DNA from 4 places in the Bradyrhizobium sp. F1.13.3 genome. Region 4 is predicted to be linked to each of the others. Evidence: predicted binding sites of a transcription regulator. Region 4 holds the regulator's gene; each other region holds the start of a gene.
What was found. The regulator PhoB, encoded in region 4, activates phosphate uptake and scavenging genes when phosphate is short. The targets are predictions, from matches to a motif close to TGTCATNNANCTGTCAT.
Positions count from the first base shown of each region.

Region 1: a site for PhoB is predicted at 3,680-3,696, ahead of ABIB66_RS10870 (UDP-2,3-diacylglucosamine diphosphatase). Genes of this name have one in related genera too.
Region 2: a site for PhoB is predicted at 2,899-2,915, ahead of ugpB (sn-glycerol-3-phosphate ABC transporter substrate-binding protein UgpB). Genes of this name have one in related genera too.
Region 3: a site for PhoB is predicted at 1,802-1,818, ahead of phnC (phosphonate ABC transporter ATP-binding protein). Genes of this name have one in related genera too.

Region 1 is NZ_JBEPRI010000003.1:255,817-261,790, reverse strand. It holds gene ABIB66_RS10885 (caspase family protein) at 1-666, shown strand, start outside; gene ABIB66_RS10880 (threonine/serine dehydratase family protein) at 740-1,723, opposite strand; gene ABIB66_RS10875 (glycosyltransferase family 4 protein) at 1,787-2,830, opposite strand; gene ABIB66_RS10870 (UDP-2,3-diacylglucosamine diphosphatase) at 2,844-3,656, opposite strand; gene thiD (bifunctional hydroxymethylpyrimidine kinase/phosphomethylpyrimidine kinase) at 3,840-4,640, opposite strand; gene ABIB66_RS10860 (Lrp/AsnC ligand binding domain-containing protein) at 4,770-5,015, shown strand; gene ABIB66_RS10855 (c-type cytochrome) at 5,039-5,968, opposite strand.
Region 2 is NZ_JBEPRI010000002.1:694,431-700,404, reverse strand. It holds gene ugpE (sn-glycerol-3-phosphate ABC transporter permease UgpE) at 1-587, opposite strand, end outside; gene ugpA (sn-glycerol-3-phosphate ABC transporter permease UgpA) at 587-1,468, opposite strand; gene ugpB (sn-glycerol-3-phosphate ABC transporter substrate-binding protein UgpB) at 1,516-2,832, opposite strand; gene ABIB66_RS08030 (CaiB/BaiF CoA transferase family protein) at 3,065-4,282, opposite strand; gene ABIB66_RS08025 (organic hydroperoxide resistance protein) at 4,459-4,884, opposite strand; gene ABIB66_RS08020 (MarR family winged helix-turn-helix transcriptional regulator) at 5,038-5,499, shown strand; gene ABIB66_RS08015 (GIY-YIG nuclease family protein) at 5,502-5,723, opposite strand; tRNA gene ABIB66_RS08010 (tRNA-Ala) at 5,877-5,952, opposite strand.
Region 3 is NZ_JBEPRI010000011.1:284,369-290,342, forward strand. It holds gene phnD (phosphonate ABC transporter substrate-binding protein) at 1-807, opposite strand, end outside; gene phnC (phosphonate ABC transporter ATP-binding protein) at 871-1,680, opposite strand; gene ABIB66_RS28025 (LbetaH domain-containing protein) at 1,865-2,524, shown strand; gene ABIB66_RS28030 (alpha-D-ribose 1-methylphosphonate 5-triphosphate diphosphatase) at 2,521-3,714, shown strand; gene ABIB66_RS28035 (DUF1045 domain-containing protein) at 3,733-4,431, shown strand; gene ABIB66_RS28040 (hypothetical protein) at 4,435-5,028, opposite strand; gene ABIB66_RS28045 (selenium-binding protein SBP56-related protein) at 5,106-5,974, opposite strand, start outside.
Region 4 is NZ_JBEPRI010000002.1:312,822-318,795, forward strand. It holds gene argF (ornithine carbamoyltransferase) at 1-781, opposite strand, end outside; gene ABIB66_RS06365 (aspartate aminotransferase family protein) at 781-1,983, opposite strand; gene ABIB66_RS06370 (GcrA family cell cycle regulator) at 2,437-2,949, shown strand; gene phoB (phosphate regulon transcriptional regulator PhoB) at 3,185-3,892, opposite strand; gene phoU (phosphate signaling complex protein PhoU) at 3,915-4,631, opposite strand; gene pstB (phosphate ABC transporter ATP-binding protein PstB) at 4,642-5,463, opposite strand; gene pstA (phosphate ABC transporter permease PstA) at 5,460-5,974, opposite strand, start outside.

The sequences.
Region 1 (5,974 bases), on a different contig from region 4:
AAGTTCCTGGCGCCGCAGAATATCGCCCCGACCTTCAAGATCGGCAATCTCGGCCAGCCCAAATACATGCCGCTGCAGCAGGGTAATGGCGGCGCGCAAGTGAACGGCAATTTGCCGATCGTGCAGAAGTCGGGCGACAACAACGGCATCGGCAAGCTCGGCAATGGCGGCCAGATCATCAACCTGCCGGCGGGCAACAACCAGCCCAACCAGCAGAACGGCACGCCGTCGCAGACCCCGGGCAAGATCGTGACCCTGCCCGCGCCGACCAACACCACGACCACCAAGGGCGGCATCGGCAAGATCGTGACGCTGCCTGCGACCAATAAGACGCAGAACGGCGGCAACAATGGCGGCACTGCCAATGGCACAACCAATGGCAATCCTGGCAAGATCGTGAGCATGCCGGTGAATGTCGGCAAGGGCGGCACGACCATCGATGCAAAGCCCGTCAACGTTCAGACGCAGAACAACCCGATCCGCATCAACAACGGCGCGAAGATCAACAACAACCCGGTGAACAAGGTGCAGGTGCAGAACAACAACCGCCCGCAGTTCAACACGACCAACCGCATCGTCAACAACGGCAGCAACAACTTCCGTCAGTCGATGAACCAGAGCCAGGGTGGTAACGGCGGCAACAACCACCGCGGCTTCATGCACTGATTGCGGTCGGCCGTACACAACAAAGGGCAGAGCGGTGACGCTCTGCCCTTCTTCACGTCAGATGATTAGAATATCAGGCCACCAGCTCCGCAAACAGATCGGCATCGACATTGCCGCCGGACAGCACGATGACGACGTTCTTGCCGGCAACATCAAGTCGTCCCGCAAGCAGCGCGGCCAAGCCCACCGCGCCGCCCGGCTCCACCACGAGCTTCAGCTCGCGATAGGCAAACGCGACGGCCGCGCCGACTTCCTTGTCTGAGGCGGTCACGCCGCGCGCGAGCAGCTTGCTGTTGATCGCGAACGTCATCTCGCCGGGGATCAGAGCCATCAGCGCATCGCAGATGGTGCGGCCTGCCGGCCCGTGCGGTTCGCGATGACCTGCGGTCAGCGACAGGCCGTGATCGTCGAACGCCTCCGGTTCGGCGACGACGATTTGGGCCAGCGGGTAGCGTGCTTTCACGGCCGTCGCGACGCCTGCGATCAGGCCGCCGCCGGAGGCCGGGGCCACCACGATGTCGGGGGCGAGACCGAGCGCCGCCATATCCTCGGCGATCTCGCGGCCGGCGGTGCCTTGGCCGGCGATCACGAAGGGATCGTCATAGGGCCTGACCAGCGTCGCGCCACGCTTCTCGGCGATGCCGCGCGAGATCGCCTCTCGGTCATCGCGGTCGCGGTCGTACAGCACGACCTCGGCACCGTAGGATTTGGTACGCTCGCGCTTCGACAACGGCGCATCCGCCGGCATCACGATAGTCGCCTGCATGTCCAGGATCTTTGCCGCCGCAGCCACGCCCTGGGCATGGTTGCCGGAGGAGAACGCGACCACGCCGCCGGCGCGCTTGTCCTGCGGGATCGAGGCGACCTTGTTGAAAGCACCGCGGAACTTGAACGAACCGGTGCGCTGGAGCATCTCCGGCTTGAGATAGACCTTTGCGCCGACACGCTCGTTGAGCACCGGAAAGGACAACAGCGGGGTGCGGACGGCGAACGGCGCGATCACGCGCGCTGCGGCATCGATATCGGCAGGGCCGATCGGGAGGAGCTGTTCTGTCATGCCCGATGTTATCGCGGCGGATGAGGCGCGAGCAAGACATCTCCGCGCGAGGATTTTGGGCTCTCAGGCGACGAATCGCGCCGGCTCCGCCCCGTTCCGGCCCGGCAGCACCGCACCGACCGCCAAAATGCTGTCGACAAAAGCCCGGGCCGAGGCCTCCCAGGTGTAGTTGGCGGCGAATTCGACACAGTCCTGCCGGGGGACGTCCAGCGCGGCGAAGCAGGCGCTGCGCAGATCGTGATCGAGTGCGCCGACCGGCGCATCGCCGATCACGTCGCGGGGGCCCTTCACTGGAAACGCCGCGACCGGCAGGCCGCTCGCCAGCGCTTCGAGCAGAACCAGGCCGAACGTATCGGTCTTGCTCGGAAACACGAAGACGTCGGCGGCCGCGTAAATGTCCGCCAGTTCCTCGCCGTGCTTTTCGCCAAGGAAGATCGCGTCCGGATAGGCCTCCTCCAGCGCGACACGTTCCGGACCGTCGCCGACGATCACCTTGGTGCCGGGCAGGTCGAGGTCGAGAAACGCCTCGAGATTCTTCTCCACCGCGACCCGACCGACTGAGAGGAACACCGGCGCGGGCAGGCAGAGATCGATCGCGCGGGGATGGAACAAATGGGTGTCGACGCCGCGCGGCCACAGCACGACATTGTCGAAGCCGCGCTCGGTCAGCTCGCTGGCGAGCGCAGGGGTTGCCGCCATCACGGCGCGGCTGGGGCTGTGGAATCGGCGCAGCGCCCGCCAGATCAGCGAGCCCGGCACCGGCACGCGGGCGCGGACATATTCGGGAAATCGGGTGTGGAAGCTGGTCGTGAAGGGCAGCTTGCGCTGGCGGCAGTAACGCCGAACCATCAGGCCGATCGGACCCTCCGTCGCGATGTGGATGCTGTCCGGGCGCGCCTCTTCGATCAGCTTCGCGATTCTGCCCGGCCGCGGCATGGCCAGCCGCACGTCACGATAGCTCGGCATCGCAAAGGTGCGGAACGATTGCGGCGTCAGGAACGCGAATTCGACGTCGAGGCTTTTGGCGGCGTCGGCAAGCTTGGTCAGCGTCCGAACCACACCGTTGACTTGCGGGTGCCAGGCGTCGGTCGCGACCAGGATGCGCATCAGGCGGCCTTTGTCATGCAGCTCTGGCTGCAACCTGCGGGACCTGTGCCGGCTTCTCGGCCTGGTCCGCCCAGGTGATGATCTCGAAACGGCCGTCATCGTGCTCGACCAGCGCCGTGCAGCTCTCGACCCAGTCGCCGCAATTCATGTAGCGGATGCCGCCCTCGTCGCGGATCACCGCGTAATGGATGTGGCCGCAGATCACGCCGTCGGCGTCGTGGCGCCGCGCTTCGGCGGCGAGCGCCTGCTCGAACGCGCCGATATAGTTGACCGCGTTCTTGACCTTCTGCTTGGCCCATTGCGACAGCGACCAATAGGGCACCTTGAACATACGCCGGAAGAAGTTGACGAAGCGATTGAGCTGGATCGCGAAGTCGTAGGCTTTGTCGCCGAGATGGGCGAGCCAGCGCGCGTTCTGCACCACGAGGTCGAAGATGTCGCCGTGGATGACGAGATAGCGCTTGCCGTCCGCACCGGTGTGAACGGTGTTCTCGACCACGTCGATGCCGCCGAAATGCGTGCCGTAATAGTTGCGCAGGAACTCGTCGTGATTGCCGGGGATGTAGATGACCTTGGCGCCCTTGCGCGCCTTGCGCAAAAGCTTCTGGACGAGGTCGTTATGTGATTGCGGCCAGTGCCAGCTCGATTTCAGCGCCCAGCCGTCGACGATGTCGCCGACGAGATAGATCGTGTCCGCATCATGGAAACGGAGAAAATCGAGCAGAAGGTCGGCTTGAGAACCGCGGGCTCCGAGATGAACGTCGGAGATGAACAACGTGCGAAAGCGCCGCTCCGGGCTCTCGTCACTCACATCGTAACTTCCCATGCGCCAGCCTGTAACAATGTCCCGTGACAGGGGGATGACCAATTGAACCTCTGAGGCACCTTCGGATACGAATCGCGCTCGCCTCGCTCACCCCGCGAATATCAGTCGCATGCGACAATCAGGCGACATGCCGTCGCGGCAGCCTCCGCAAGAAGCCGAACCGCGGCGCGCTCGCGAGCGGCGTCAGTAGAATTTATGGAAATGATGGACCGGGCCGTGGCCGTGGCCGACGCTGAAGCGGTCGGCGGCCGCGATCGCCGCGCTGATCCAGGTCTTGGCGTTGCGCACGGCGCGCTCGAGATCCTCGCCTTTGGCGAGCCCCGCGGCGACCGCCGAGGACAGCGAGCAGCCGGTGCCATGAGTGTTGCTTGTGGCAACGCGCGGCGCGGCGAGCGCGATCGTGGTGCTGGCATCGACGAGATAGTCGATGCTCTCGGCGCCCTCGCCGTGCCCGCCCTTGATCAGGACCGCCCGGCAGCCGAGCGCCAGCAGCCGACGTCCCTGGCTCTCGATCTCGGCCTCGCTGGCCGCGACCGGTTCGCCGAGCAGAGCCGCGGCCTCGGGCAGATTGGGTGTGATCACCGAGGCCAGCGGCATCAGTTTGATGCGCAGGGCGTCGACGGCTTCGGACGCGAGCAGGCGATCGCCCGATGTCGCCACCATCACGGGATCGAGCACGATGTGCCGGGGCGCCCAGCGCGACAGCGCGGCCGCGATCGCATCGATGCTGGCGGCTTGCGCCACCATCCCGATCTTGACCGCGCCGACCTCGAGATCGGAAAACACCGCGTCGATCTGCGCGGTGACGAATTCGGCGGGCACCGCGTGAATGCCGGTGACGCCGCGCGTGTTCTGCGCCGTCAGCGCCGTGATGGCGGAAGCACCAAAAACGCCGAGCGCGGCGAAGGTCTTCAGGTCGGCCTGGATGCCGGCGCCGCCGCTCGAATCGGAGCCGGCAATGGTCAGCGCGACGGGCGTCGTCATGGGGCGATATTCCGCGTTTTCGAAGCCATGGCCCGTCCTAGCGCGCCTCCGCCAGCCCAGCAAGTTCGCTTGCTAAATCCGGTCGGGTTTGGCCTATTAGCCAGCAGATATGCTTTCGGAGTGACCGCGATGGTTCCCTTTTTCGTCCAGATCAAATGCAAGCTCGGCCAATCCTATGTGGTTGCCAATGCGCTTGCCGAAGCCGAGATCGCCTCCGAGATCTATTCCACGGCCGGTCAATACGACCTGCTGGTGAAGTTCTACGTCGACAACGACACCGATATCGGCCATTTCGTCAACGAGAAGGTGCAGGTGCTGCCCGGCATCCAGGACACCCTCACCATCATCACCTTCAAGGCGTTTGGCGCGAGTTGACCGTCCGGAAAGGGCGGCCCTGATCAGGCGCCGCCCTCCTTGCGCTTGGGGCGCGGCGGACCGTCCACCGGCGGCAGCGATTTGAGATAGTCCGCCATCGCCGTGAGATCGTCGTCCGGCAATTGCGAGGTGTTCTTGATCACCCGCGTCATCGCGCCGCCGACGCTGTCGCCGTCGGGCAATTCGCCGGTCTTCAGGAAATAGGCAATATCCTTCGCGCTCCACTCGCCAAGGCCCTTCTGGGTGATGTTGGGGACCCATCCCTCGCCTTCCGGATTGGGGCCACCGGCGAAGCGTTGTCCGGCGATGATGCCGCCAAGCGCATTGCGCGGGCTGTGGCATTCCGCGCAATGGCCAAAACTGTTGACGAGATAGGCGCCGCGATTCCACTGCGGCGACTTCGCGCTGTCGGCGACGAATGGCTTGCCGTCCAGAAATAAGAATTTCCAGATGCCGACGTTGCGCCGGATATTGAACGGAAAGCGCACGTCGTGGTCGCGCACCTTGCCTGCAACGGCCGGCAGCGTTTTCAGGTACGCAAAGAGATCGAGCACGTCCTCGCGCCTGGCGTGCTGATAGGACGTGTAGGGAAAGGCCGGAAAGTAATGTCGTCCGTCCGGCGAGACCCCGTGCATCACCGCGTTGACGAATTCGGCCTCGCTCCATTTGCCGATGCCGTCGGTCGGATCGGAGGAGATGTTCGGCGCGTAGAACGTTCCGAACGGCGATTTAATCGCAACGCCGCCGCCGAGCCTGAGACGATCGGGCTGGTCGGGAACGGCATGGCATGAGGCGCAGCCGCCGGCGTTGAACATCACCTCGCCCTTGGCAAGGTCAGGGACGCGGGCAGGCGCGGTGCCGGCGGCCGCCACCACCGGCGCGCTGAGCCACCAATAGACGCCGGCTGCGGCGAGTGCGGCGAGCAGCGCCACGGGGATTGTTCGTCGCAACATGCGGTC
Region 2 (5,974 bases), 380 kb from region 4:
AGCGGCAGCAGCGTATCCCAAAAGAAGCGCAGGGGACCGGCGCCGTCGATGCGGGAGGCCTCCAGCAGCTCGTCCGGCACGGTCATGAAGAACTGGCGGAACAGCAGCGTCGCGGTGGCCGAGGCGATCAGCGGCAGCGACAGGCCGGCGTAGCTGTCGAGCATGTGGAGATCAGCGACGATCTTGTAGGTCGGATAGATGCGCACCTCGACCGGCAGCATCAGCGTGATGAAGATGATCCAGAAGATCGGCATCCGGAACGGAAAGCGGAAATAGACGATCGCATAAGCCGAGATGATAGAGATCGAGATCTTGCCGACTGCGATCAGCAGCGCCATCACCAGGGAGTTCAGCATCATGTTGCCGACGGGCTCGCGGGTCGAGCCGCTCGTGCCGACGAAAATGGTCTGGTAGTAGACCTCGAAGAAATGACCGCCCGGCAGCAGCGACATCTGCCCGTTGGCGATCAGCGCGTTGTCCTGCGTCGAGGCGACGAACGCGATGTAGACCGGGAAGGCGACGATCGCGATCCCGATCCAGAGGATGATATGGGCGATGTAGCGCCGGAAGCCCTCTTCCTCGACCATCAGTAGGTCACCTTGCGTTCGACGAAGCGGAACTGGATTCCGGTGAGCACGATGACCATGACCATCAGGATCACCGACTGCGCCGCCGAGCTGCCGAGATTGCCGCCGAGCAGTCCGTCGGAATAGACCTTGTAGACCAGCGTGACCGTCGACGTTCCCGGACCGCCGCGGGTCATGGTGTCGATGATGCCGAACGTGTCGAAGAAGGCGTAGACGATGTTGACCACCAGCAGGAAGAAGATGGTCGGCGACAGCAGCGGGAAGGTCACGGTCCAGAACCGCCGCATCGGACGGGCGCCGTCGATCGCGGCGGCCTCGAACACGCTCTTCGGGATCGCCTGCAGGCCGGCGAGGAAGAACAGGAAATTATAGGAGATCTGTTTCCAGGCGGCGGCGAGGATGATCAACGCCGCGGCCTGGTCGCCATCGAGCAGCGGATTCCAGTCGATGCCCATATTGCGTAGATAGCGCGAGAGCACGCCGAGCGAGGGATGCAGCATGAAGATCCAGAGCACGCCGACGACCGGCGGCGCCACCGCATAGGGCCAGATTAGCAGCGTGCGGTAGAGCATCGAGCCACGCAGCGGCTTGTCCGCCATCACGGCGAGCAGCAGCGCGAAGGACAGCGACGAGACGGCGATCGCGAACGAGAAGAAGAACGTTCGGACGATCGCCTCGAAATAAGCCGCGTCCTTGAACAGCTCGATGTAATTTTCGAACCAGACAAAGGTGGTCGACAGCCCAAACGCATCCTGGAGCAGGAAGGACTGGATCACCGCTTGCAGGGCCGGCCAATAGAAGAAAATCAGGACGATCGCGAGCTGCGGCGCAACCAGCGCGTACGGCAACAGCCTTGACTGGAAAATGGCTTGCTTTTGCATGATGCCAGCAGAGCGGCAGGCCGGGTCGCGGCCTGCCGCTCATTGCCTCACTTGACGGCGGTCTTTTCGAACTGCCGCAGCATCGTGTTGCCGCGCTCGACGGCGGCATCCAGCGCCTGCTTGGCGGTCTTCTTGCCGGCCAGCGCCTGCTCGATCTCTTCCGACCAGACGTCACGCAGCTGAACCATGTTGCCGAGGCGCAGACCGCGCGAATTCTCGGTCGGCTCCTTGTTGGTCAGCTCCAGCAGCGGGGTCTCGAGGTAGGGCTGATCCTTGTAGAAGCCCTCGGCCTTGGCCTTCTCATAAGCAGCCTTGGTGATCGGCAGGTAGCCTGAGGCCTTGTGGATATAGACCTGGCGATCGGTGTCCGAGAGGAAGGTCAGGAACTTCGCGACGCCCTTGTATTCGTCGGCCGACTTGCCGCCCATCACCCACAGCGAAGCGCCGCCGATGATCGAGTTCTGCGGCGCGCCCTTGACGTCCGGATAATACGGCATCGGCACGGCGGTGAAGGCGAACTTGGCCTGCGCCTTGACGTTGCCGAAGAACGCCGACGAGGTCAGATAGATCGGGCATTCGCCGGAGGTGAAGCGGCCCTCGCCGGTGTTGGTGCGGCCGGCGTAGTCATAGGTCTTGGTCTTCTGCAGCTCGACCAGGGTTTCGAGATGCTTGACCTGAAGCGGACCGTTGAACTCGAGCACGGTGTCGAAGCCGTCGAGGCCGTTGGCCTTGCTGGCGAGCGGCACGTTGTGCCAGGCGGAGAGCTGCTCGAGATTGACCCAGGTGATCCAGGAGCCCGAGAAGCCGCAGGTGTCATGACCGGCAGCCTTCAGCTTCTTGGCGGCCTCGAACGTTTCGGGCCAGGTCTTCGGGATCTCGACGTTCGCCTTCTTCAGCTCGTCGAGGTTCACCCACATCACGGTCGAGGACGAGTTGAAGGGGAATGAGAGCATCTCGCCCTTCGACGTCGAATAATAGCCGGTGATGGCGGGCAGGTAGATCTTGGGATCGAACTTCTCGCCGGCGTCGGCCATCAGCTTGTAGACGGGCTTCACGGCGCCGGTCGCGGCCATCATGGTCGCGGTGCCGACCTCGAACACCTGCATGATGTGCGGGGCATTACCGGCGCGGAACGCCGCGATGCCGGCGTTCATCGTATCGGGATAGTTGCCCTTGTAGGTCGGGATCACCTTGTAGTCGCTCTGCGACGCGTTGAAGTCGGTGGCGAGCTTGACGATGACGTCGTTGTTGGCGCCGGTCATCGCGTGCCACCACTGGATTTCGGTCGCGGCCAAGGCCGGCGGGGCCGAGAGTCCAACCGTGAGTGTAATAGCGGCAGCCGCTCCAAAGTGTCGAAGAGCCATCAAGTAAACCTCCCTTGGCCGTTCTCTTAGGCCGTCAAAAATGATCGCTTGCGCTAGCAGCGCCATATGACGTTCACATGACTGTGTAAGCGGCCGAAACGAAAGCGGCAAGCGCTGGAAAAGGGAAGCCGTCAAATAGGCGAATGCCGCGCGCGCATCGTCCTCCGTTCGCGGTGCACAGAGCGCCCGCGCCGCAGTGCGGCATTGCCGTGGGATGTGGAAGGCGAGGGCCCTAGCGCTTGCGCTCGGGTCCGCAGACCGTGCCCTGCTCGACCATCGCGTCGATCTCGGACGTCGAATAGCCGAACTCGCCCAGCACCTCGGCTGCGTGCTGGCTGAATTTCGGCGGCAGGCGACGCAGGCTTGGCTTGCTGCGATCGAGCCGGATCGGGGACGCCACGCCCTTGTACCAGTCCTTCTCGATAATATCGCCGCGCGCGATTGTGTGCGGGTTGGTCAACGCCTGGTCGATCTTCTGCACGGGGCCTGCGGGCAGGCCCGCGGCGAGCAGGCGATTGCACAGCGACTCGGCCTCGTGCTGACTGAACACGGCGGCGAGCTCGGCCCGCAGCGCTTCGCGATTGGCGATGCGGTCCTTGTTGCGCGCAAAGCGCGGATCGGTGCCTAGCTCGGGCTTGCCGATCTCCTTGGCGAGCTTGCGGAAGGTGCCGTCATTGCCGACGCCGATGAAGATATTGTCGGTCTTGGTCGGGAAAATCGCATAGGGCACGAGGTTGGGATGCTCGTTGCCGGTGAGCGAGGGCGGCTTGCCATGCATGAAATAATTCGCGGTGTGCGGATGCATGATGGCGAGACCGGTCTCGTACAGCGTGGTCTCCAGGAACTGGCCCTGGCCCGAGCGCTGCCGTTCCGCCAGCGCCATCAGGATGCCGATCGCCGCATAGAGGCCGGTGCCGATATCGACCAGCGGCACGCCGATCCGCATCGGTCCGCTCTCGGGCGAGCCGGTCGCCGCGATCATGCCGGTCATGGCCTGGATGATGGCGTCATAGCCGGGATTGCCGCCGCGCGGGCCGTCGGCGCCGAAGCCGCAGATCCGGCAATGCACGAGGCGCGGGAATTTTTCGCGCAACATCTCGTTGCCGATGCCCCATTTCTCCAGCGTGCCCGGCTTGAAGTTCTCGATCAGGACGTCGGCGCTCTCCAGCATCTTGAGCAGCACGGTCCGGCCGCCCTCGGAGGCGAGGTCAAGGCCGATCGAGCGCTTGTTGCGGTTGATGCCGATGAAATAGGCCGCGTCTTCCTCGTGGAAGGGAGGGCCCCAGTCGCGCACCTCGTCGCCTGCGGGCGGCTCGACCTTGATCACGTCGGCGCCGTGGTCGGCGAGGATCTGGGTGCAATAGGGACCGCCGAGCACGCGCGTGAGATCGATGACGCGCAGGCCGCTCATTGCGCCCGTGGCAGCTCCAGAACTGACGGCTTCAGTCATGCCTTCGCGTCCCCTGTGTCGATGTGATCACAGGCCTAACGAGGTTCGTCCGAGCCGGCAATGGCTTCCCGCGTAGGGCGTCATGCAGGTCGGTCGCCGCATCCCGCGGCATGGCAAATAATCAAGGGAAGCGGCCGGCCCGAGGGGATCCGGGGTCAGCCGCTTCAGCTAACCGATCAGACGACCGTCAGGCGAACGTCGACATTGCCGCGCGTCGCGTTGGAATACGGGCACACCTGGTGCGCCTTCTCGACCAGCGCCTCGGCTTCCGCGCGGGCGAGGCCCGGCAGCGAGACGGCAAGGTCGATATCGAGACCGAATCCGCCGGCCGCGCGCGGGCCGATACCGACGGTGGAGGTCACGGAGGCGTCGGCCGGAACCTTCGGTCCGCCTTGCGAGGATACGAACTTCATCGCGCCGATGAAGCAGGCGGCATAGCCCGCCGCAAACAGCTGCTCGGGATTGTTGCCGGCGCCGCCGCCGCCGCCGAGCTCCTTCGGCGTGGTGAGCTTGACGTCGAGCGCGCCGTCGAGGGTCGCAGCATGGCCGTCGCGGCCGCCGGTGGCCTTTGCGCTGGTCTTGTAGAGGACGTTCACTGACATTTTCGTCTCCCTGTGTTTTCGGGTGGGGTGGCATCCTTATCGCAAACAATTAGATTGTGCGCAATTGAAATTATGAAGCCTCACATTTAATTGTTCGCAATTGAATGTGGCGCCGGCCGGCCCCAGAATGGAGCTGGTCCTGTGAGATTCTCGATGCCCCGGAAACATTCAGCAGCGGACGCGCCGCTGCGCCTCGACAACCAGATCTGCTTCGCGGTCTATTCGGCCGCGCATGCCTTCAACCGCGTCTACAAGCCGCTGCTGGACCGGCTCGGCCTGACCTATCCGCAATATCTGGTGATGCTGGTGCTGTGGGAGCGTGACGACGTGCCGGTCAAAAGCATCGGCGAAAAGCTGCACCTGGATTCGGGCACGCTGACGCCGCTGCTCAAGCGCCTCGAGGCCGCCCACCTCGTCAAGCGCACGCGCTCGAGCGAAGACGAGCGTCAGGTGCTGATCGCATTGACACCGCAGGGCCACGCCCTGAAGGACAAGGCGCGCGCCGTGCCGCAATCGATCCTGGCGGCGTCGGATTGCTCGGTCTCGGAACTGGTCGCGATGAAGGATGAGATTGTGGCGTTGCGCGATCGGTTGAATGCGGTGATCGGGGAGTAGGGTTAGAGCCGTTTCTTGGCGAAGGCGCGACCGGACGCTGACTTCAGATACTTCTCGAATGCTACGGCTTGCTTCTCGTTGCTGAACGCAACGTAAGTCTTGAGACGCCAAGGCCCGTATTTCGAGGTGTGGGGCACCTCGCCAGCATTGTGCTTTGTCAGTCGGGCGCGCAGATCGTCGGTAATCCCGACATAGAAGTGGAGGGAATCGAGGCTCTCAAGGATGCCCCGGCTGTCGAGGGAGAGCCTAATATATCCGCTTTCGATTGCTGAAGCCCGGCTTCGCCCTGCGGGCTACGCCGCGGCAGCCTTCGCTAGCTTCGCTACGATGGAGCGGAGCTGGCTTGCCGAGCCGAAGCTCGCGAAGCGAGCGAAGGCTGGTGGAGCCAGGCGGGATCGAACCGCCGACCTCTTGCATGCCATGCAAGCGCTCTCCCAGCTGAGCTATGGCCCCTTAACTGTCCGACGCGCCTTGG
Region 3 (5,974 bases), on a different contig from region 4:
GTCCTTGGCCGGCGCGTCGAAGAACGCCTTCGCGATCGCGGCCTTGGCCTCTTCCGGCAGATCGGAATTGTAGGCATAGGGACCGTTGATGATCGGCGCCGACTTGTGGATGATGCGGAAATCGTCCTTCTTCATCGCCGAGCCGTCGGCATTCTTCAGCATGCCCTTGGTCAGCATCTGCGCCAGCGTCGAATCGTCGTCGCTGGTCCACTGGTTGGCGGCAACGTCGACCGTGCCCTGCGCCAGCGCCAGGATCGCGTTCTCATGGCTGCCGGTGAAGACGACCTTGCTGAAATAGGTGTCGGCGTCCGCGATGCCCAACTTGTCGAGCTCGAAGCGCGGCACGTTGTTGCCGGAGGTCGAGTTCGGGTCGACGAGGCCGAGGTTCTTGCCCTTGAGCTGGTCGATGCTCTTGTAGGGGCTGCTCGCCTTGACGAAGAACGCCGAGTAATAACCAGTGGAGCCGTCGGCGTTGATGTCGTTGGCGAAGGCGTCGGTTTTGACGCCGGTGAGGCGGGCTCGGGCGAACGACGCCGAGCCGTAGCTCGCGATGTGGATGTTGCCGGCGCGCTGGCCTTCGATCACGGCCGCGTAGTCGTTGGCGATGCGCAGCGTGACCTTCACGCCCAGTTCCTTGGAGAGATAGTTCATGAACGGCGCCCAGCGCTCGGTCACGCCCGAGGCGTTTTCCGCCGGAATGACCGCGAAGGTCAGTTCGGGATATTTGGCCTTCCAGTCCTCGGCGGAGGCTGAAGTCGTGAACGCGAGCGCGGCGGCGCCGGCAAGAATCAATCTGCGAGTGATCATGATACCCTCTTCATCGGTTGGGGTCGGTTGACGCAAAACTGGTGACTGTTGATGCGGCGCGGCTCAGGCGGCGGCCGCCGTTCCAAGCGCTGGAATGCCCTCTCGCACCGGCGCAGGCGTGCTGCCCATGACATCGGCGGCTTCGAGATCGTAGAGCTCGCGCGCAACGTGCTCGGTCAACTCCGCCGGCGCGCCGTCGAACACCACGCGCCCCTGCGCCATGCCGATCAGGCGGTCGCAATAGCTGCGCGCCAGGTCGAGCGAATGCAGATTGCAGAGCACGGTGATGCCGAAGTGCTTGTTGATGCGCAGTAGCGCATCCATCACGATCTTGGTGTTGCGCGGATCGAGCGAGGCAATCGGCTCGTCGGCGAGGATGATGTCGGGCTGCTGCACCAGCGCCCGGGCGATCGCGACGCGCTGCTGCTGGCCGCCGGAGAGCTGATCGGCGCGCTGGGCCGCGAGCGGGGCGATGTCGAACTGTTCGAGCGCGGACATCGCCAGCGCCTTATCCTGCTCGGGCCAGGTCTGCGACAGCGAGCGCCAGGCCGGCATCGTCGCAAGCCGTCCCATCAGGACGTTGGTGAGGACATCGAGCCGGCCGACCAGATTGAACTGCTGAAAGATCATCGCCGAGCGCGCCCGCCACTGCCGCAGCTCCTTGCCGCGCAGCGCCGTGACGTCGAGGCCGTCGAACAGGATGCGGCCCTGCGAAGGGGTCGCGAGACGGTTGATGGTCCGCAGCAGGGTCGACTTGCCGGCGCCGGACCGTCCGATCACGCCGACGAAACCGCCGGGAGAAACTTGAAACGAGGCATCGTCCACCGCGGCTTTCATGCCGAAGCGACACGTCAGACCTTCAACCACCAGCATGCAGGGCTCCAGAGTAGCTGGGACCCACCGCTAACGCCGGCGCTTGACACTTGTGTGACACGGACATTGCGGTGCGGCGATCCTACACACCTCATCCACACCTCATCCGCTGTCATCGTGTCGTCATGACATTGTCATCAAGCCACTCGAAGAGAAACGCCCGCCCTCTCGTTCGGATAGCAACATGGCCGCCAAAGCTCTTTCGGTCCAGCCGACCATCGATCCCTCGGCGACGCTGCACGACACCAGGCTTGGGGCCTACACCGAGGTCGGCGCGCGCACGATGCTGCACGAGGTGACGATGGGCGATTACTCCTATGTCGTGAACGACGCCCAGATCACCTACACGACCATCGGAAAATTCTGCTCGATCGCGGCGATGACGCGAATCAATCCGGGCGATCACCCGATGCACCGCGCCACGCAGGCGCACTTCACCTATCGTTCGAGCGCCTACTTCGAAGGCGAGAGCGACGACACGGAATTCTTCGACTGGCGGCGCCAGCACCACGTCCATATCGGCCACGACGTCTGGATCGGCCATGGCGCGATCGTGCTGCCGGGCCGCAACATCGGCACCGGCGCGGTGATCGCGGCCGGCGCCATCGTCACCAGGGACGTTCCGGCCTACACCATCGTTGCCGGCAATCCGGCGCGCATCGTTCGGCGGCGGTTCTCGGAAGAGGTTGCGGGGCGGCTTGCGAGGCTCGCCTGGTGGGATTGGGATCACGACAAGTTGCGTGAAGCCCTGCCCAATTTCCGCAAGCTCGGGATTGAGGATTTCCTCACGGCATACGAAGCAGGGGCACCCTCTTCTGCCAGCAAACGAAGCGCGGTCGCGTGACAGACATATTCCTAGAGGGCGGGCGGGCCCTGATCGGCTCCGAGTTCGCCGAAACGTCGCTTCTCGTGTCCGGAACGGACATTGCAGAGATCGATGCCTCGCGCGGCCGGGCCCGGCTTGCGATCGACGCGCGCGATCTGCTGGTCCTGCCGGGCATCGTCGATCTGCATGGCGATGCCTTCGAGCGGCAGATGATGCCGCGCGCCGGGGTCGACTTTCCGATCGACGTGGCGCTCGCCGACAGCGACCGCCAGGCGATCAGCAACGGCATCACCACGGTGTTTCACGCCACGACCTGTTCGTGGGAGCCGGGCCTGCGCAGCGCCGACAATGCGCGCGGCCTGATGGAGGCGATCGAACGGCAGCGCCCGCAATTCGCCGCCGACACCCGCTTTCATCTGCGCCACGAGACCTACAATCTCGACGCCGAAACCGAGATCAGCCAGTGGCTCAGCGAGGGCCGCGTCGACCTGTTCGCCTTCAACGACCACATGGACGGCACGGTCGGGGACATGGCCAAGCCCCGCAAGCGCAATCGCATGGTGGAGCGCACCGGACTGTCGAGCGAGGAGTTCGACCGCCTCGTCGGGCGTGTGCTCTCCCGCGCCAGTGAAGTGCCGGCTTCCGTGTCACGGTTGGCCGCGGCGGCACGCGCCGCCGACGTGCGGATGCTCTCGCATGACGATGCGACGCCGGTGATGCGCCAGGGCTTTCGCGCCATGGGCGTGGCGATCGCAGAGTTTCCGATCAACGAGGAGACGGCGCGGGAGGCGGCAAGCCACGGCGACGCCATCGTCTACGGCGCGCCGAACGTCGTGCGCGGCGGCAGCCACACCGGCTGGACCAAGGCATCCGACATGATTGCCAAAGGGCTCTGCTCAGTGCTGGCCTCGGACTATTACTATCCCGCGCAGCTGCTCGCTGCGTTCCGCCTCGCCGCCGATGGCGTGCTGCCGCTGACCAAGGCCTGGAACCTGGTCTCCGCCGCGCCCGCGCGCGCGGCCGGCCTTGCCGATCGCGGCGTGCTCGCGGAAGGCCGACGCGCGGACATCCTGCTGGTCGACGACAGCGTGCCGCTGCGGCCGCGGCTGATCGCCGTGATATCAGGCGGCAAGCTCGTGCATCTCACCGACGCGACGCGGTTGCTCGGCATGGCAGCTACCCCGCGCGAAGCTGTCGTCGCGGCATAAACCCGCTATGCTCGGACGATGACAAGTTTCCCCCGCTACGCGATCTATTTTGCCGCAGGCGTCGACAGCGCCCTCACCCGCTTCGGCGCGGAGTTGCTCGGCTACGATGCCTATACCGGCAACGAGCTGCCCTTTCCCGCTGACGCATCGCGTCCCGCGCCGGACTGGCGCGACATCACCGCCGATCCCCGCAAGTACGGTTTTCACGGCACGCTGAAGGCGCCGATGGCGCTCGCGCCGGACAGGACAGAGGCGGAGCTCTTGGCGGCCTGCGCGGCCTTCGCCGGCGAGGCGCGGACGATCCCGGTGATTCGCCCTATCGTCGATTCCATCAGTGGTTTTATTGCGGTCATTCCGGCTGATCCGGTCGGTGCGCTCCAAGAGCTCGCCGCCGATTGCGTCCGCGCGTTCGACGGCTTTCGCACCGCCCTGACGGCGGAGGATCGCGCGCGTCGCAAGCCCGAGAAGCTCAGCGAGCGGCAGCGCGACTATCTCGATCGCTGGGGCTACCCTTACGTGATGGAGGAATTCCGTTTCCACATGACACTGACGGGGCGGCTCGAGGCGGAGCGCCGCGGCCCGATTCTGGACATGCTGCGGGGAAGGTTTGCTGCTCTCGGTCTCAAGACGCTTGCGATCGATCGCGTCGCGCTGTTCAAGCAGGATGACGCCAAAGCTCGCTTCCGCATCATCGGCGAGTGGGCCTTGACGCAGTAAGCGTCAGTGCCAGCTCGCGAGATTGAAACCGAGCGCCACAACGCCAACCAGAATGAGGCTGGTCGCCCAGATTACATCCAGATTGAACCAGCTTCGCGAGACGAACCTCAATCCCAGATGGCGGTAGACCAGCCATGCCAGGCATCCGCCGGCGCTGACCATGGCGGCAACGTGCACCAAAGACACCAGCACCGCCATCCCGAGACTCGCCTTCATCAACGCGCCAGCGGCCTCATGGCCGGCATCGAGTTCGAAGGCCTGGCAGAGCCCGAGATAGATCGGCACGAGCATCAAGGCGGCGCCATGAGCAATGGCAACGGCAAATGACCAGAGCGCCAATTGCGTCGGCGGAATTCGTGCCAGCGCGCGCGGATGGCGCCGCTCGACCAGCCGATAGACGCCGAAGCCGATGAGGAGAAGGCTCGCGCCGAGCTGGATCGAGCGCTGCCACTCGGCCAGCACGAGCAGGAGCGCGAATGGCAGCAGTACGAGAAGTGTTGCCAGGAGATGTCCGGCCGCCAGAGCCCACAACGCACGAAAGAGCGCGCGCGGGCTCTTGTCCATGAGCCCGACCGAAACGGCGAGCGGCCAGCCCATTCCCGGATTGACCCCGTGATAGAGACCGCTCGCAACAAGAGCGAGCCACAGCCAGCCCTGGCTCGCGTGTGCCCAATCTAGGCCGACGGGTAGCAAAAGGAGTCCGTCGAACAATCGCCGCCCTCCAGCCTGATCTGGTGCGCACGATATCCGTCGGGGAAGCTCACGAAGTAGTTCTTGTCGAGCTCGAGGCCACCATTGTGACCGACATTGGCCATGACTTCCACACCCGGAACGCCATCGGGATAGAACTGGTCATCCCAGGTGGAATAGAGCGAATTGGTCCAGTACACCCGCCTGCCGTCCCGGCTGATCTCGACCATCTGCGGACCGGCCGCAAATGCCTTGCCGTTCGGATGGGGGGTGCGGCGCGCGATGCCGCCGATGTGAACCGAGCCCGCAAGCTTCGGCTTTCGCGGATCACTCACGTCGTACTGGCGCATTTCACCCGTGCCCCAGCACGAGACATAGAGAAAACGATCATCCATCGACAGATCGATGTCGGTCACCAGCGGCGGCACGGCGCCAAAGCCCTGAAGCAGCGGCGGGAGCTTCTCCTTTGGCGCAGGCTCGGGAGGGATCGTCGCCGTCTTCTCCGCATGGAATTTTCCGCCTTCGCGCCACCAAGTCCAGATCGATGCTTCGAGATTCGTGGTGTCGACCACAACGCCTACGAAGCCGTATTCGCGAACCGGATCGTGCGCCGGCCGTACCTCCAGCGCCATCTGATGATTGGCGCCGAGGTCGATAGTCTGCACGTTGCGACGGGCGCTAAGATCCCAGAAGTGGAGACGATGGCCATATTTGTTCGCCAGCAGATCTTCCGCGACGATCCCGTTCTCGAACTGCGGCGGCAACGCCCATTCACTCGTCACCATGTAGTCGCGCGGCAGGTTCCACCAGAAATCATAGTGCAGCGTCTGCGGACCGCGGTCGATCTCCCATC
Region 4 (5,974 bases):
GCGACATCAGCTGGGCATTGACCTGATATGGCTTGAGCACGTTATGGCGGTGCTCGCCTTCCTTGTCGCCCATCGACACCCAGGTGTCGGTTACGACACAATCGGCGCCGCGCACGGCCGCTTCGGCATCCGTACCGAGCATGATCGGCGCGCCGGTCGCCTTGATGAAGTCGCGCATCGCCTTTTTCGGCGCGAGCTCCGGCGGCGTCGCGACATTGAGCTGGAACTTGAAGCGCTCGGCGGCGTGCGCCCAGGACGCCAGCACGTTGTTGTCGTCGCCGGTCCAGGCCACGGTCCTGCCCTCGATCGGGCCGCGATGTTCCTCATACGTCATGAGGTCGGCCATCACCTGGCAGGGATGCGAGCGCCGCGTCAGGCCGTTGATGACGGGTACGGTGGCGTTCGCCGCAAGCTCCAGCAGGGCATCGTGATTAAGGATGCGGATCATGATGGCATCGACATAGCGCGACAGCACGCGCGCGGTGTCGGCGATGGTCTCGCCGCGGCCGAGCTGCATCTCGGCGCCGGTGAGCATGATGGGCTCGCCGCCGAGCTGGCGCATGGCGACGTCGAAAGACACCCGCGTCCGTGTCGAGGGGCGCTCGAAGATCATCGCCAGCGTCTTGCCTTCGAGCGGCCTGACCGGCTGATGCGCCTTCTGCTTCGCCTTCATCGCGGTGGACGCGGCCAGCATGCGCTTGAGCTCCGACAGCGGCAGCTCGTTGATATCGAGGAAGTGCTTCGGTGTTTTCTTGGGTGTTTTGTCGGGCGACTTGTTCATCAGCTTGCCGCCCGCTTGTTGCCGGACAACGCCGTGCAGGCGCGCTCGAGCCGCCCGACGCTGTCCTCGATCTCGGCTTCGGTGACGATCAAAGGAGGCAGGAAACGCACGACATTGTCGCCGGCGCCGACGGTGAGCAGCTTTTCAGCGCGCAAGGCGGCAACGAGATCGCCTGAAGGCACCACGGCCTTGATGCCGATCAGGAGGCCCTCGCCGCGCACTTCGCTGACGACATCGCCATGACGGTCGATCACGGAGGCGAGCTTCTGCTTGAGCAGCAGCGACATCCTCTGCACGTGGTCGAAGAAGCCGGGCTTGAGCATGACGTCGAGCACGGCGTTTGCCGCCGCGATCGCGAGCGGGTTGCCGCCGAAGGTCGAGCCGTGGGAGCCGGGCCCCATGCCGGCAGCCGCGTCTGCAGTCGCGAGCACCGCGCCGATCGGGAAGCCGCCGCCGAGCGCCTTAGCCAGCGACATCACGTCGGGGGTGACGCCGGTGCGACGATGCGCGAACAGATCGCCGGTGCGGCCCATGCCGGTCTGCACCTCGTCGAAGGCGAGCAGCAGGCCCTTGTCGTCGCAGAGCTGGCGCAACGCCCTGAGGAAGGCGGGCGTTGCCGAACGCACGCCGCCCTCGCCCTGGATCGGCTCGATCAGGATGCCGGCGGTGTGCGGACCGATCGCCTTTTTCACGGCCTCGATATCGCCATGCGCAACCTGGTCGAAGCCCTCCATCGGAGGGCCGAAACCTTCGAGATATTTTGCCGAACCCGTCGCAGCCAGCGTCGCCAGCGTGCGGCCGTGGAAGGCGCCTTCGAACGTGATGATGCGATAGCGCTCCGGATGCCCGTTGGAGAAGTGATGATGGCGGACCAGCTTGATCACACCTTCCAGCGCCTCGGCGCCGGAATTACAGAAGAACACGAAGTCCGCGAAACTTTCATTGCACAGGCGCGCGGCGAGCTTTTCGCCGTCCGGGCTCTGGAACAGGTTCGACATGTGCCAGAGCTTAGCGGCCTGCTCCTGCAACGCCGCGACCAGCGCCGGATGGGCATGACCGAGCGCATTCACCGCCACCCCGGAGGTGAAATCGAGATAGCGCTCGCCATTGGTCGCGATCAGCCAGCAGCCTTCGCCACGCTCGAAACCGAGGTCGGACCTGGCGAAAACGGGGAGCAAATGCGGCGCTACGCTGTTAGTCATGACGATCACTTGAATGTTGCGGACGGTGTGCGTGCATTGCGCAACGCACCATCGACCGGCCCGGAAAACGAAACGTGCCGCCTCTTGAGGGCGGCACGCACGACTATCTTAGGCCCGGTGAAACCGGTGTCAATGCCGCCCGGAAAGCCTCGCGAAACGCTGGATCCGTAGTCTTGCGGTGCCGATTTTGCGGGATTTCACCACGGAACATGTGGAAGCGAGTCGGCGGACTCTTGCGCGGGAGTCACGCCATATTGTAGCGTTTGGATTGTCAGATACGACATCTCGTGCAGTGGTTCTGATCTCTAAGTCCTTATGTACCGGCGTAAACGTTCGGGCGTTCTAGTCACGCCCGGCGAGCCTTAAGGGATTCTGGCGGCACGGGTTTTTGAAGGCTTAGGCATTCGCTGCGAGGCCCCAGGATGGCTGGCGCGCAGCGAGGGAAAGGGTGCAATGACGGTTTTGACCTGGTCCGATGATCGCGTCGAGCAGCTGAAAAAGCTCTGGGAGGCCGGACTTTCGGCCAGCCAGATCGCGGCGGAGCTCGGCAATGTGACCCGCAATGCCGTGATCGGCAAAGTGCACAGGCTCGGCCTTTCGGGCCGCGCCAAGAGCCCGTCATCGGCAGCGCCCCGGCCGCGCAAGGCGCGCCCCGCGCAGCACATGATGCGGGTGAGCCGCCCGATCTCGCGCGGCAACACCGCGCTGGCGCAGGCCTTCGAGGTCGAGGCTGAGCCGGATCCGGTCACCTACGACAACGTGGTGCCGATGAGCCAGAGGCTGTCGCTGCTGGAATTGAACGAGGCGACCTGCCACTGGCCGGTCGGCGATCCCTCGAGCCCGGACTTCTTCTTCTGCGGTGGCCGGGCGCTGTCCGGCCTGCCCTATTGCGCCCAGCACTCGCGCGTTGCCTACCAGCCGGCGTCCGATCGGCGCCGCGCACCGGTGAAGCCGGGTCCGCGGTAAGTCAGTTTCGATTTCAGGATCGAGCCGTGACGCGATGACGGCTCAAAAATAATGAATGTCGTCCCGGCGAAGGCCGGGACCCATACTCCGAGCACGTAGTTGTTGTGCGAAAGGGTAACTCCGAGTCTTCGCCAAACCGCGCCCTGTGGTTATGGATCCCGGCCTTCGCCGGGACGACATCGGAGATTGTGGCGGCAGCGCTAGATCACCTGCCAACATCACACCGCAAAATCTCCTACACCTGCTCCGCCTTGGCAAACCGATCATCCAGCGCGTAGCCGGCGCCGCGGACGGTGCGGATCGGGTCCTGCTCGCGGCCGAGGTTGAGCAGCTTGCGCAGGCGGCCGATATGTACGTCGACGGTCCGCTCGTCGATATAGATGTCGCGGCCCCAGACGCTGTCGAGCAATTGCTCGCGCGAGAACACCCGGCCCGGATGCTCCAGGAAGAACTCCAGCAGGCGATATTCGGTCGGACCGAGATCGATCGGCCGACCCGAGCGCGCCACGCGGCGCTTGTCGCGGTCGAGCTCAATGTCGCCAAAAGCAAGTACGGTGGCGAGCCGCTCGGGGCTCGCGCGCCGCAGCAGGCCTTTCACGCGCGCCAGCAGCTCCGGCACCGAGAACGGCTTGACGATGTAATCGTCGGCGCCGGTCGCAAGACCCCGCACCCGCTCGCTCTCCTCGCCGCGCGCGGTGAGCATGATGATCGGGAGCTGCTTGGTCTCGGGACGGGTGCGAAGCCGCCGGCACAATTCGATGCCTGACAGGCCCGGCAGCATCCAGTCGAGCACGATCAGATCGGGGATGTGCTCCTTGAGGCGGGTGTCGGCGTCGTCGCCGCGCATCACCGTCTCGACGTCATAGCCATCGCCTTCGAGGTTGTAGCGGAGAAGCTCGGTCAGAGCTTCCTCGTCCTCAACCACCATAATGCGTGCGCCCATCGGGTCGTCGCTCCTTAAGTCTTCAGGTGTTCGGTACCGTGTTGGCGAAGGTCGTCATGTCGCCCTTCGGCCGCTTGTCGGTGATCGCCTGGCCCTCGATCATGTAGAACACGGTCTCGGCGATGTTGGTGGCGTGGTCGCCGATCCGCTCGATGTTCTTGGCGCAGAACATCAGGTGAATACAGAACGAGATATTGCGCGGATCCTCCATCATGTAGGTGAGGAGCTCGCGGAACAGCGAGGTGCAGATGGCGTCGACCTCCTCGTCGCCCTTCCACACCGCCATCGCCGCCGGGAGATCATGCGCGGCATAGGCGTCCAGCACCGACTTGACCTGCTGCTGCACGAGGTCGGTCATGTGCTCGAGGCCGCGGAACAGCTTGAGCGGATGGAAGTCCGTCTCCAGCGCGGCGACGCGCTTGCCCATGTTCTTGGCGAGGTCGCCGATGCGCTCGAGATCGGTCGCGACGCGCATGGCGCCGACGATCTCGCGCAAATCGACCGCCATCGGCTGACGGCGGGCGATGGTGAGCACCGCACGCTCCTCGATGCGCTTCTGCAGCGCGTCCAGCTCGGTGTCGATGGCGACGACACGCTGGCCGAGCGGGACGTCGCGGCGGATCAGCGCGTCGACGGACTCGACGATCATGCGCTCGGCGATGCCACCCATCTCGGCGACCAGGCGGGTGAGTTCCTGGAGGTCGGTATCGAAGGCCTTTGCGGTATGTTCAGAACCCATGTCGCGTCTCCTAGCCGAACCGGCCGGTGATGTAATCCTGCGTGCGCCGGTCGGTCGGCGACGTGAAGATCTTGCTGGTGTCGTCGAACTCGATCAGCTCGCCGAGATACATGAAGGCGGTCTTGTCGGAGACGCGCGCCGCCTGCTGCATGTTGTGAGTGACGATCGCGATCGTGTAATCCTCGGATAGCTCCTGGATCAGCTCCTCGACCTTGGCGGTCGAGATCGGGTCGAGCGCCGAGCAGGGTTCGTCGAACAAGATCACCTCGGGCCTCACCGCGACGGTGCGGGCGATGCAGAGGCGCTGCTGCTGGCCGCCGGAGAGCGACAGGCCGGAGGCGTTGAGCTTGTCCTTGACCTCGTTCCACAGCGCGCCGCCGCGCAGCGCCTTTTCGACGCGGCCGTCCATCTCGGACTTCGAGATCTTCTCATAGAGACGGATGCCGAACGCGATGTTCTCGTAGATCGTCATCGGGAACGGCGTCGGCTTCTGGAACACCATACCGACGCGGGCGCGCAGCAAATTGAGGTCCAGCTTGCCGTCCAGGATGTTGGTCTGATCGAGCATGAGCTGACCGGTGGCGCGCTGGCCGGGATAGAGGTCGTACATCCGGTTGAAGATGCGCAGCAGGGTCGACTTGCCGCAGCCCGACGGACCGATGAACGCCGTGACGCGGTTGGCGCCGAGCGTCAGGTTGATGTTCTTCAGCGCGTGGTGCTCGCCGTAATAGAAATTCAGGTTGCGTACGGTCACCTTGGGCGGCGCCTCCGGCAGCACCGGCGCGTGGGGCAGCCCACCGGCCGCGCTCATCGATACGGAAAGATCACTCATTTTGCGGTCCTCTCGGCGCCAAGGATGCGCGCGCCAATATTAAGGGCAAGAACGGTCAGGGTGATGAGCAGCGCCCCGCTCCAGGCCAACTGCTTCCAGTAGACATAGGGGCTCTGCACGAAGTTGTTGATGGTGACCGGCAGGTTCGCCATCGTCTTGTTCAGGCCGAGGCTGAAGAACTGGTTCGACAGCGCGGTGAACAGCAGCGGCGCGGTCTCACCGGCGACGCGGGCGGTCGCGAGCAGCACGCCCGTGATGAGACCCGATCGGGCAGCACGATAAGCGATCCGTTTGATCACCAGCGAACGCGGTAGGCCGAGCGCCGAGGCCGCCTCACGCAACGCGTTCGGCACCAGCAGCAGCATGTCCTCGGTCGTGCGCAGCACCACCGGGATCACGATGACCGCGAGCGCGAGCGAGCCTGCGATCGCCGAGAAGCCGCGCATCGGCACCACCACCGCGCCGTAGATGAACAGGCCGATGATGATCGAGGGCGCCGAGAGCAGGATGT